Regions from separate parts of the Nonomuraea sp. NPDC003707 genome, predicted to be linked through region 2. Evidence: predicted binding sites of a transcription regulator. Region 2 holds the regulator's gene; the other holds the start of a gene.

Region 1 (5,937 bases), on a different contig from region 2:
GCTCAGGCGCTGCTCGCTCTCGCCGAGCTGGATGGCGAGGTGCTGGTCGGTTTCGTCGAGCCTGGTGGCGAGGCGCAGCTCGACGTCGGACAGGCGGCTGCCGAGCTGCTCGTCGGACTCCTTGAGGCGGCTGCCCAGCCGCTCGTCCGCCTCGACGAGGCTGGTGGCCAGGCGCTGGTCGGTCTCGTCCATCCGGGCGCTCAGCCGCAGGCCGGTCTGGTCGATCCGGTCGGACAGCCGCTGGTCGGTCTCGTCGAGCCGGTCGGAGAGCCGCTCTTCGGTCTGGTCGAGCCGGTCGGACAGTCGCTGGTCGCTCTCGCCGAGGCGGACCGTCAGTCGCTGGTCGGTCTCGTCGAGGCGGTCGGAGAGCCGCTGGTCGGTGTCGTCGAGCCGGGTCGTGAGGCGCTGGTCGGCCTCGACGAGCCGCGTGGTCAGCCGCTGGTCCGTCTCGTCCATCCGGACCGCGAGCTGCTTGTCCTGGGCGCTCAGCCGGGCGGTGAGGTGCTCCGACAGGTCGCCGACCGCGACCTCGACCCGGTCGGTGCGGGTGGTCAGGTCGGCCATCGACTTGTCGAGCCTGGTGAAGCGGCTCGCGGCGGCCTCCATGCTGCTGTTGAGCGTGGCCAGCGTGGCGGCGAAGTCGGACATCCCCTTCGTGAGGCCGTCCGTGCTGTCGAGCACCGTCTGCAGGCGGGTGAGCGCCTCGTCCACGCCCTCGCCCATGGTGCCCAGGTCGGCCCGCAGGCCGGGCAGGTCGGCCACCGGGGCGACGCGGGCGTCCACGTCTCCGATCCGCTCCCCGACGGCGTCCACGTGGTCGCGTACCGCCTCGACGTGCTGAGCCAGCCCCTCCGCCCACATCGGCGGCTTGGCGGTGATGTCGTCGAGCCGCCCGCTGACCGCCTGCAGCGTGCCGCTGAGGCCGCCGAGCTCGCGCTCGCGGACCTCGCGCAGCAGCCACTCCATGCCTTCGAGCCGCTGGCGGATCTCGTCCAGCACGGCCCCCTGCGTGCGCTGCTCGTACACATGATCCTGCGAGGCGCGCGCCAGCAGGTCCCGCATCCTCTCGGAGATGCCGGACTGGCCTCCTGCCTGGAGAAGGGTGGTGTGGTTGGAATGGTCCACCGAAAGCTCCTTTGGCTCGCCGACGGTCTGCCGCGCAGCGGTGGGATATAGGTCGATTTTCAGATGAACGAGCGGGAACGCGGAAAACCGCATCAGGGGAGAACTCCCGTCCGCCCACCTTAGCCTCTCGATCAAGGTCCGTCAGGGGCGAAGAGAAAGATCGAGGTTAACGGCAGAATGACCGGTTCAGGCAGGTGGAGAGGTGTCGCAGATGATGACCGATGGCTTATCGATGATTCGGGTAAGGATGATAGTTGCCGATTTTTCGCCATTTAGACGGAGATCTGAGCGGAGGCGCTCGATGTCGACGGCGGAGCCACGCTTCTTGATGGTGACATTTCCGACTTGTCGCTCACGGAGGGCGGCGCGCAGCTTTTTCCCTGAAAAGGGGAGAACGTCCTCTACTTCATATCTGGCCGCCCATGGGGTGTCGATCGGGTCGTCACCGGTGATGTAGGCGATCATCGGGTCGGGCAGGCGTCCGTTCACGATTTCCGACACCTCGCCCACGAGGTGTGCCCGGATGGCCGCGCCGTCCGGCTCGTAGACGTACCTGCCGACCGGGCCGACGGCGGCCTCGGCGCCCGTGGCGGTCAGTGTGTGGCCGCCGGGCAGCAGGGTGGCGCGGCGCCCTGCTCCCTCCTGGCCGGTCCAGAGGGCGGCCTCCTTGACCTCGCCCTTGTACGAGACCCACTCGGCCTCGGCGCCTCCGGGGATGAACTCGTACGGGATGCCCGGGGCGACCTTGACGCACGCCCGGAAGGCTCTGGAGACCAGGTCGAGCACCACCGGCCAGGGCGGGGAGTAGGCCATGGGGTCGAACGTCCTGCCCCGGCCCGTCCGCCTGGCCGGGTCGGCGAAGAGCACGTCGTACTCCTCCGGCCGGACCTCGGCCGCGTCCCCCACCGACACCGTCACCCTGTCGGCCAGGCCGAGCGCGTCGGCGTTGGCCCTGGCCACGGCGACGGTCAGCGGGTCGGTGTCCACGGCGGCCACGGTGCAGCCGGCGCGGGCCAGCGCGAGGAAGTCGCCGCCGACGCCGCAGCAGGCGTCCACGACCCTCAGCCCACGCCTGAGCCCGTGCGGGGGTGCGTCCGGTCCGTGCAGGGGTGCTTCCGCGACGCCGAGCCCGTGCGGGGGCGCGTCCGCTTGTGCCTCGGCGGTCAGGCGGTGGGCGCGGTGCTCGGCGACCTCCGTCCGCGTGGACTGCTCCAGGCCGTGCGGCGTGAAGTACATCCGCCCGGCGTCCTCGCCGAACTTGGCCCTGGCGCGCTCCCGCAGCCCCGCCTGGGTGAGCGCCGCGGAGGTCAGCGCGGCGTCGTACGTCTTGCGCAGCCTCGTGGCGGCGGCCACCGGATCCGTGCCCACCAACTCCACGGCCTCCGCGAGCGCGCGCTGCCCGCGCGGTGTCAGCAGCTCGTCGAAGGCGTCAAGGTCCACATCACCCGACGTTAGTGCCACGTCCGACCCGGTCGGACCATGGGCGTACGGTATCCAGAGGGGGCGGATTCGGTCTGATCGCTCTCAGCAGACGCGTTCGTGTTGACTGTCAAGCCCCTCTTGCATATGTTTCCTGTTGGCACTCTCCCCTTGAGAGTGCCAACGTGCGACGAGGCAGGTCTGACACCCGCGACGGCAGGCCCAGCTGGTCGCCTCTTCTAGATCATTCAAATCTGAAGGGGAGGTCCGATCGTGACGACCGCCACCAAGGTTCCCGTTAAGCCGCTCGGCGACCGCATTGTGGTTCAGCCGCTTGAGGCCGAGCAGACCACCGCTTCCGGCCTGGTCATCCCGGACACCGCCAAGGAGAAGCCGCAAGAGGGCAAGGTCCTCGCGGTGGGCCCCGGCAACTGGGATGAGGACGGCGACAAGCGGATTCCGCTCGACGTCTCTGAGGGCGACATTGTCCTCTACAGCAAGTACGGCGGCACTGAGGTCAAGTACGGCGGCGAGGAGTACCTCGTGCTCTCCGCCCGCGACGTTCTCGCGATCATCGAGAAGTAAGCCGGATGTGTCGAGCCCCGGGCGCTCTTGAGGGCGGCCGGGGCTTTCGACGCTAGGAGAGGACTTTCAAACAATGGCGAAGATCCTGGAGTTCGACGAGGATGCCCGCCGCGCGCTCGAGCGCGGTGTGAACGCCCTCGCCGACGCCGTGAAGGTAACCCTCGGCCCGCGCGGCCGCAACGTCGTCATCGACAAGAAGTTCGGTGCGCCGACGATCACGAACGACGGTGTGACCATCGCTCGTGAGATCGAGCTGGAAGAGCGCTACGAAAACCTCGGCGCCCAGCTCGCCAAGGAAGTTGCCACCAAGACCAACGACATCGCGGGTGACGGCACCACCACCGCCACCGTGCTGGCCCAGGCCATGGTCCGCGAGGGCCTGCGCAACGTGGCCGCCGGCGCCTCGCCGCTGTCGCTCAAGCGCGGCATCGACAAGGCCGCCAAGGCGATCAGCGACAAGCTGCTCGACAGCGCCCGCGAGGTCGCCGACAAGAAGGAGATCGCCAACGTCGCGACGATCTCCGCCCAGGACGCGCAGATCGGCGACCTGATCGCCGAGGCGTTCGACAAGGTGGGCAAGGACGGTGTCCTCACCGTCGAAGAGTCCAACGCCATGGGCATGGAGCTCGAGTTCACCGAGGGCATGCAGTTCGACAAGGGCTACGTGTCGCAGTACATGGTGACCGACCCCGAGCGGATGGAGTCCGTCCTCGAGGACGCCTACATCCTGATCACCCAGGGCAAGATCGCCTCCATCGCGGACTTCCTGCCGCTGCTGGAGCAGATCGCCCAGACGAAGAAGCCGCTGCTCGTGATCGCCGAGGACGTCGAGGGCGAGGCCCTGGCCGTCCTGGTCACCAACAAGATCCGCGGCACCTTCACCTCCGTGGCCGTCAAGGCCCCGGGCTTCGGCGACCGCCGCAAGGCCATGCTGCAGGACATCGCCACCCTCACCGGTGGCCAGGTCGTCAGCGAGGAGGTCGGCCTCAAGCTGGAGCACGTCGGTCTCGAGGTGCTCGGCACGGCCCGCCGCGTCGTCGTCACGAAGGACAACACCACCATCGTCGACGGCGCCGGTGACCCGCAGGCCATCGAGGACCGCGTCAAGGAGATCAAGCTCGCCATCGAGCAGTCCGACTCCGACTGGGACCGCGAGAAGCTGCAGGAGCGCCTGGCCAAGCTCGCCGGCGGTGTGTGCGTGCTGCGCGTCGGCGCCGCCACCGAGGTGGAGCTGAAGGAGAAGAAGCACCGCCTCGAGGACGCGATCTCCGCGACGCGCGCCGCGATCGAGGAGGGCATCGTCTCCGGCGGTGGCTCCGCGCTGATCCACGTCTCCAAGACTCTCGACGACCTCGGCCTGACGGGCGACGAGGCCACGGGTGTCGGCGTCGTGCGCCGCGCCCTGGTCGAGCCGGCCCGCTGGATCGCCGAGAACGCCGGTCTCGAGGGCTACGTGGTGACGCACAAGGTCGCCGAGCTGGAGGCCGGCCACGGCCTCAACGCCGCGACCGGCGAATACGGCGACCTGATCGCGCAGGGCGTCATCGACCCGGTCAAGGTCACGCGTTCGGCCGTCCAGAACGCCGCGTCGATCGCGGGCATGCTCCTCACGACCGAGGCGCTCGTGGTGGACAAGCCCGAGGAGGAGGCCCCCGCCGCCGGCGCGGGCCACGGTCACGGCCACGGCCACTGACCCGGCTCTTCTCTCGCCACGGCCCGCACACCCGAAAGGGTTGCGGGCCGTTCGGCGTTCCGGGGACGGTTCAGCGCAGGCCGATCGCGCTCTCCCAGAACCAGTTCCAGCGGATCTCGTCCCGGAAGCGGTTCACGCCCGCCTCGTACAGGACGCCGATCGCGCCGTTGCCGAGGAGCGCCATGTCGGAATATCCGGCGTGGTCGCCGTCGATCCTCACCCCCGCGTTGTTGGTGGAGTTGTCATAGTTCCGCCAGGTCGCGCCCTCGTCGAAGGACGAGCGCACGTTCATGCCCACCGGGTTGTTGTCGGTCTTCGGCGTGGCGGGCGCGGAGAGCAGGATCCGGGTGTAGGGGGCCTTGTCCCGCTGGCGCAGCAGGGCCGGGTGGGTGGGCGGAGCGGTGACGGCGCCGTCGGCCCGGAAATCGCCGTCGAACGACTCGCCTCCGTCCGTGCTCACGCCCCGGGCCAGGCCGTGGACGGAGGCCTGGTCGTCGGGTACGGCGCCGTTGCGGGCGATCACGAGGATGCCGCCGTCGGTCCGCTCGACGAGGGTCTGCTCGCCCAGCTTCAGCACCGATTTGTCGTAGGTCGCGGTCGCGCCGATCTGCCAGGTCGCGCCGTGGTCGTCGCTGTAGATCAGCCGTACGCTCTGCGTGTCGCCCACACTGAAGTAGACGGGCACCACCAGGCGGCCGTTGTGGGCCGGTTGGGTCAGCTGGATGCCGTGCCCCGGCCCTGTGGCGAACCAGTCCCCGGCGCCCGCGGGCGCCTTGACGACGCCCGACAGGTCCTTCGGGCTCGACCAGGTGACGCCGTCGTCCGTGCTGACCTGGACCTTCGGTGTACGCGGCGTCGTCTGGGACGCGGTCGGCTCCGAGGTCGTGAACAGGAACACCGGCCCGCCGGAGTCGGCGACCACGGTCGCGTTCCCCTGCAGGGCCGCTCCGGCCGTACTGGGCAGGACGACCCTGCTCGCCTCCCAGGTGACGCCGTCGTCGGTCGAGCGCCGCATGACGACGTCGAACGCGCCGTGGTCGGCGCAGTTGTTCTTGTTGCGCCGCTCGGCGAAGGCGAGCAGCACGTCGTTCCTGGTCTTCACGACCGCCGGCAGC
Region 2 (5,937 bases):
ACGGTTAGGGTAAGTGTGCGACACTTCAGCAAAAAAAGAGACGATTCAGGGTCGGGCGAGCGCCACCTGGCGAGGACACGACTGGGTAATGCACCCTAAGGAACCGGGGAAACCTCAAGAACCGGAAGAGCGTAAACCCTCTGGGAAGGCCGCGCGTCCCACTGATGTGACCACCGAAACCCTTCTGGCCGACAGGTCGATGGGGGCGGTGCCGGTCGGGTGGGATGCCGACATGGCCGTGACCGCGCTCTATAGCGCGCATTTTCGGTCGTTGGTGCGTCTTGCCGTGTTGCTGGTGCGAGACATGGCAACAGCCGAGGAAGTCGTGCAGGATGCGTTCGTCGCCATCCATGGCGCCTGGCGCAGGCTGCGTGACCCCGACAAGGCACTGGCCTACCTCCGTCAATCCGTCGTCAACCGGTCCCGTTCCGTGCTGCGTCACCGCGCGGTCGTCGAGAAGTACGCTCCCAAGGGTCTGCCGGACGCCCCGAGCGCCGAGAACGGCGCGATCGGCGAGCTGGAACGCTCCGCCGTCATCGAGGCGTTACGGGCCCTGCCGACCCGACAGAGAGAAGCACTGGTTCTGCGGTACTACGGTGATCTGTCCGAAGCTGAGATAGCCCACGCGATGGGCATCAGCAAGGGCGCGGTCAAGAGCCACACCGCACGTGGCATGGCCGCCTTGCGATCCGTTCTGGAGAAAATGTCATGATCCAGCCCCCCGACGAGCACGGAGATCTCCTGCGCCGTGCGCTCCGCGCGGAGGCGGACGCGGTCGTGCCCTCGCCGGACGGACTGGAGATCATCCGCACCCGCATCGAGCGGCGCGGTGTCCGCAATCTGTTCTGGTGGCGAGCGGGCGCGGCCGCCGCCAGTGCCCTCCTGGTGGCGGGAACGATCGTGATGGCCGTTCCCAGCCTGCGCTCGCAGATCATCGACCAGCCCGCCAAGTGGGTGGACAGCGAGACGACCTCCAAGGTGCCGTCCAACTCCTCCACCACCCGCTCCCAGGAGCCGCCGCCCAGGCAGCCGACCAGCCACGACCAGCACCCGGTGGGAATCCCCGAGATCCCCTCCAAGAGCCCGACGCCCCGGCCCACGAAGAGGGCCGAATCGACCAGCAGGCCCTCGCCGACCCCCACTCCCACGACGACCGAGTGCCCGTCGCCCCTGGCCGAGCAGGCCGAGCCGCCGTCCGACTGCCCCACGGTCTCGCCGACCCCGTCGCCGTCGTCGGTGGAGGAGACTCTGCAGCCCACGACGTGCCCGGCCGACGAGTGCCCGCCCGACGACATCACCGACAGTCCGACCGACGTGACCAGCCCGTTGGTGGACGCCTCTCAGCCGACGCCCTGAAAGGCTCTACCAGCGTCCGGTACGCGTGAGCAGCACTGAGGCCGCCGCCACCCCTGCCGTGGACGTACGCAGCACCGTGGGCCCCAGCAGCACGGACACCGCCCCTGCCGCCCGGAACCCGGCCAGTTCGTCGTCCGAGACGCCCCCTTCGGGCCCCACGACCACCACGATGTCGCCCGACGCGGGCAGCGCCACGCCGGACAGCGGCTCGGCCGCCTCCTCGTGCAGCACCAGCCCCAGCGCCGCACCCGCCAGCAGCTTGTCGACCTGCGCGGTGGTGGCGGGCTCGGTCACCTCGGGAAGGTGGAACCTGCGGGCCTGCTTGCCCGCCTCACGAGCCGTCGAGCGCCACTTGTGCAGCCCCTTGGCGACCTTGTCGCCCTTCCACTGGGTGATGCTGCGCGAGGCGGCCCAGGGCACGATGACGTCCACACCCGCCTCGGTCATCATCTCGACGGCCAGCTCGCCCCGATCGCCCTTGGGCAGCCCCTGGACGACGACCAGCCGCGGCCGCGGCGGCCCGACCTCGTAGCGGCGCAGCACGTCGAGCCTCAGCGCGTCCTTGAGGACCTCGCGTACGACGCACTCGGCGACCGCGCCGGCGCCGTCCGTCAGATCGAGCCGCTCGCCGGCCCGCAGGCGCCGTACGGAGGCCGCGTGGCGCCCCTCCGGGCCGCCGAGCGTCAGCTCGGGCCCGTCCAGCTCCTGCGACAGGAACACCGGGACGGTCACGTCACCTGCCGTTGAAGGCGTCGCGCAGCCGCGAGAAGAAGCCCTGCTGGCCGGGGGCGAACTTGCCCGGCGGCCGCTCCTCGCCCCGCTGCTTGGCCAGCTCGCGCAGCAGCTCCTCCTGCGCGGGCTCGAGGCGGGTCGGGGTCTCGACGTTGACGTGGATCAGCAGGTCGCCGCGGCCGGACTCGTTGAGCCGCTGCACGCCCCGCCCGAACATGGTGATGACCTGGCCCGACTGCGTGCCGGGGCGGACATCGACCTCCTCCGAGCCGTCGAGCGTCTCGACCGCCAGGATGGTGCCGAGCGCGGCCGCCGTCATCGGGATCTGCACGGTGCAGTGGAGGTCGTCGCCGCGCCGCTCGAAGATCTCGTGGGCACGCTCGACGATCTCGAGGAACAGGTCTCCGGGCGGGCCGCCGCCGGGGCCGACCTCGCCCTCGCCGGCGAGCTGGATGTGGGTGCCGTCCTCGACGCCCGCGGGGATGCGGACCTTGATCGTACGACGGGTGCGCACCCGGCCGTCGCCGGAGCACTCCTGGCAGGGGTGACGGATGATGGTGCCGAAACCGCCGCACTGCGGGCAGGGCCGCGAGGTCATGACCTGGCCCAGGAACGAGCGGGTGACCTGGGAGATCTCGCCGCGCCCGTTGCACATGTCGCAGGTGTCGGGGTGGGTGCCGGGCGCCGTGCCTGCCCCGTGGCAGACCTCGCAGAGCACGGCCGTGTCGACGACCAGCTCACGCGTGGTGCCGAACGCCGTCTCGCGCAGGTCGAGCTCGACCCGGATGGTGGCGTTGCGTCCCCTGCGGGCACGCGAGCGCGGGCCCCTGGCGCCGGCCGCGGTGCCGAAGAACGCGTCCATGATGTCGCTGAAGGGGAAGCCCGCTCCGAAGCCGCCGGCGCCCGCGCCTGCTCCGGCGCCGCCGAAGGGGTCGCCACCCAGGTCGTACATCTGGCGCTTGTTCGGGTCGGACAGCACCTCGTAGGCCTGCGTGATCTCCTTGAACCGCTCCTGGGTCTCAGGATCGGGGTTCACGTCGGGATGCAGCTCGCGGGCAAGTCGGCGATAAGCCTTCTTGATCTCGTCCTGACTGGCGTCACGGCGCACCCCGAGGGTGGCGTAATAGTCGCTGTTTGCCACTTATCGACCTCTTATGATGCAGCCAGGATCTGGCTGACGTAGCGTGCCACCGCGCGCACGGCTCCCATCGTCACTGGGTAGTCCATCCTCGTGGGCCCCAACACCCCGAGCCGGGCCAGTTGGTTGTCGCCTGAACCGTATCCGGTCGCGACTATGGATGTCCCCCGCAGATAGGGGTTTTCGGAGCCGATGCGCACGGTGAGCGCGGACGGTGTGTCTGCGGATGTCTCGCCGAGCAGCCTCATGAGCACGACCTGCTCCTCCAGCGCCTCGAGCACGTCGCGCAGGCCGATCGAGAAGTCGGCGCCCGCGAGGTTGGCCGCGCCGGCGAACACGATCTTCTCGTCGTGCCGCTCGACCAGTGTCTCCAGCAGCACCGACAGGATCGTCGCCACCACCGGGCGGTCTTCGAGAGGGAGCCGCTCGGGCAGGTCGGCGACCAGCTCGGGCACGTTGCTCAGGCCGCAGCCGTCGAGGCAGGCGTTGAGGACCGCGCGCAGGTGGGCGATGCGGGTGTCCTCCACCACCTCGGGCAGCTCGATGACGCGCTGCTCGACGCGGCCGGTGTTGGTGATCAGCACGAGCATGACCCGCCGGTCGTTCAGCGGCACCAGCTCGACGTGCCTGACCGTCGAACGCGTCAGCGTCGGGTATTGCACCACCGCCACCTGCCTGGTCAGCTGCGCGAGCAGCCGGACCGTGCGGGTGACCACGTCGTCGAGGTCGACCGCACCGGCCAGGAACGTCTCGATGGCCCTGCGCTCGGCCCCGGACAGGGGCTTGACCTGCGAGAGCCGGTCGACGAACAGCCGATAGCCCTTGTCGGTCGGCACTCGGCCGGCGCTGGTGTGGGGTTGGGTGATGTAGCCCTCCTCCTCCAGCGCGGCCATGTCGTTCCTGACCGTCGCCGGGGAGACTTTCAGGTTGTGGCGCTCGGCGAGCGCCTTGGAGCCCACCGGTTCGTTGGTGGACACGTAGTCTTCGACAATGGCGCGGAGCACCGCCAGCTTCCGATCGTCGAGCACGTGCTCACCTCCTGCCTCTGACATCCGAGGAACGCAACCATCTAGCACTCTGTGTTCCTGAGTGCCAAGTGTACGGCTCTCATCCACAAGGTGCGATAACACAAGGTCGCAACCAGGCTCCTAGCTTCTTACAAGCGGCAAGTACCACACTTGCCGACATGAGCGACAACTCCCCGCCTCCGCCGTACGGGCCCCAGCCCGGCTCCCAGCCGGGTTACGGCCCGCAGCCCGGGTCCCAGCCCGGCTATGGCCCTCAGCCCGGGTCGCAGCCCGGCTACGGTCAGCCACCGCCCCAGTACGGGCCGCCGCCGCAGTACGGGCCTCCGCCTCAGTACGGCCCGCCGCCCCAGTACGGCCCACTTCCTCAGTACGGACAGTACGGCCAACAACCCCAATTCCCCGCACGAATCGACTCGAAAGCCATCAAACCGCGACTTTGGTGGATCGGGCTCGTCTGGGGCATCGCCGTGGTCTGCACCATCGCAGGCGTCGTCCTGTTCGCCACGGGCATCGTCAGCAGCGTCAGCAACATAGCCCCCACCAGGACGTTCGCGTCCGGCGAAACCGTGACGGTGCCGATCGACCCGGCGAACAAACCCGCCGTCTACCTCTCCAGCGACACCGCCGTCCACTACGAGTGCCAGATCACCAACGGAGCCAGGCTCGCCAAGACCACGGGCACGCAGACGGTCACGGCCGGGTCCGTCAAGTGGGAGCAGATCCTCGTGATCAATGCGCCCACCAGGGGCGACTACCAGCTGTCCTGCACCACCCAGGAGCAGGCCGACGTGCGGTACGGCGTGGGCCGCGAGCTGACCTCGGCCGCGGGCGGCATCGCCGGCGGGGTGATGGCGCTCATCCTGATCCCCGGGGCGGGACTGCTCATCGCCATCGCCGGCACCATCATCGTGCTGGTCCGCCGCAGCGGCGCGCGCAAGCGCCTTGCGGTCGGCGGGTGATTTGCTACGGTCCCCGTGTGTACGAGGGCGATGTGCTGGCGGGGAATTGGCGGCGGCCGGGCAAGGGCAAGATCCCGAAAGTGCCGGCCGAGCTGGACCTCGTCGTGGAGGACGCAGACAGCGGCTTCTGCGGCGCGGTGGTGGCCTGTGACAAGGAGGCCGTCACGCTCGAAGACCGGTTCGGCAAACGCCGGCTGTTCCCGCTCGCGCCCGCCGCGTTCCTGCTGGAGGGCAAGCCCGTGACGCTGGTACGCCCGTCGGCGGCCCCCGCGGGGCCCAGGCGCAGCGCGTCGGGCTCGATCGCCGTGGAGGGGCTGCGGGCGAGGGTCGCCCGGGAGAGTCGCATCTACGTGGAGGGCGTGCACGACGCCGCCCTGGTGGAGAAGATCTGGGGCCATGACCTGCGGGTCGAGGGGGTCGTGGTCGAATACCTGGAGGGCGTGGACCATCTGCCGGCCATCGTGGCGGAGTTCGGCCCGGAGCCGGAGCGCCGGCTGGGGGTGCTGGTGGACCACCTCGTGCCCGGCTCCAAGGAGAGCAGGATCGCCGCCGAGATCACCTCGCCGGACGTGCTCGTCGTGGGGCATCCGTACATCGACATCTGGCAGGCGGTCAAGCCGTCCGTGCTGCGCATTCCCGCCTGGCCCGCGGTGCCGCGCGGAGTGCCGTGGAAAGAGGGCGTCATCGCCGCCCTGGGCTGGCGGATGGAGCCCGCGGAGGCGTG

The links. The regulator HrcA, encoded in region 2, represses chaperone genes, less so after heat shock. The targets are predictions, from matches to a motif close to TTGGCACTCTCNNNNNGAGAGTGCCAA.
Region 1: a site for HrcA is predicted at 2,702-2,728, ahead of groES (co-chaperone GroES). Genes of this name have one in related genera too.

The regions. Positions count from the first base shown of each region.
Region 1 covers NZ_JBSFNK010000005.1:569,275-575,211, reverse strand. The annotation lists gene ACWDRB_RS16575 (hypothetical protein) at 1-1,125, opposite strand, end outside; gene ACWDRB_RS16570 (class I SAM-dependent methyltransferase) at 1,312-2,565, opposite strand; gene groES (co-chaperone GroES) at 2,818-3,129, shown strand; gene groL (chaperonin GroEL) at 3,203-4,822, shown strand; gene ACWDRB_RS16555 (sialidase family protein) at 4,893-5,937, opposite strand, start outside.
Region 2 covers NZ_JBSFNK010000006.1:252,870-258,806, forward strand. The annotation lists gene ACWDRB_RS18075 (SigE family RNA polymerase sigma factor) at 200-712, shown strand; gene ACWDRB_RS18080 (hypothetical protein) at 709-1,356, shown strand; gene ACWDRB_RS18085 (16S rRNA (uracil(1498)-N(3))-methyltransferase) at 1,363-2,088, opposite strand; gene dnaJ (molecular chaperone DnaJ) at 2,090-3,229, opposite strand; gene hrcA (heat-inducible transcriptional repressor HrcA) at 3,241-4,254, opposite strand; gene ACWDRB_RS18100 (hypothetical protein) at 4,413-5,213, shown strand; gene ACWDRB_RS18105 (DUF3097 domain-containing protein) at 5,231-5,937, shown strand, end outside.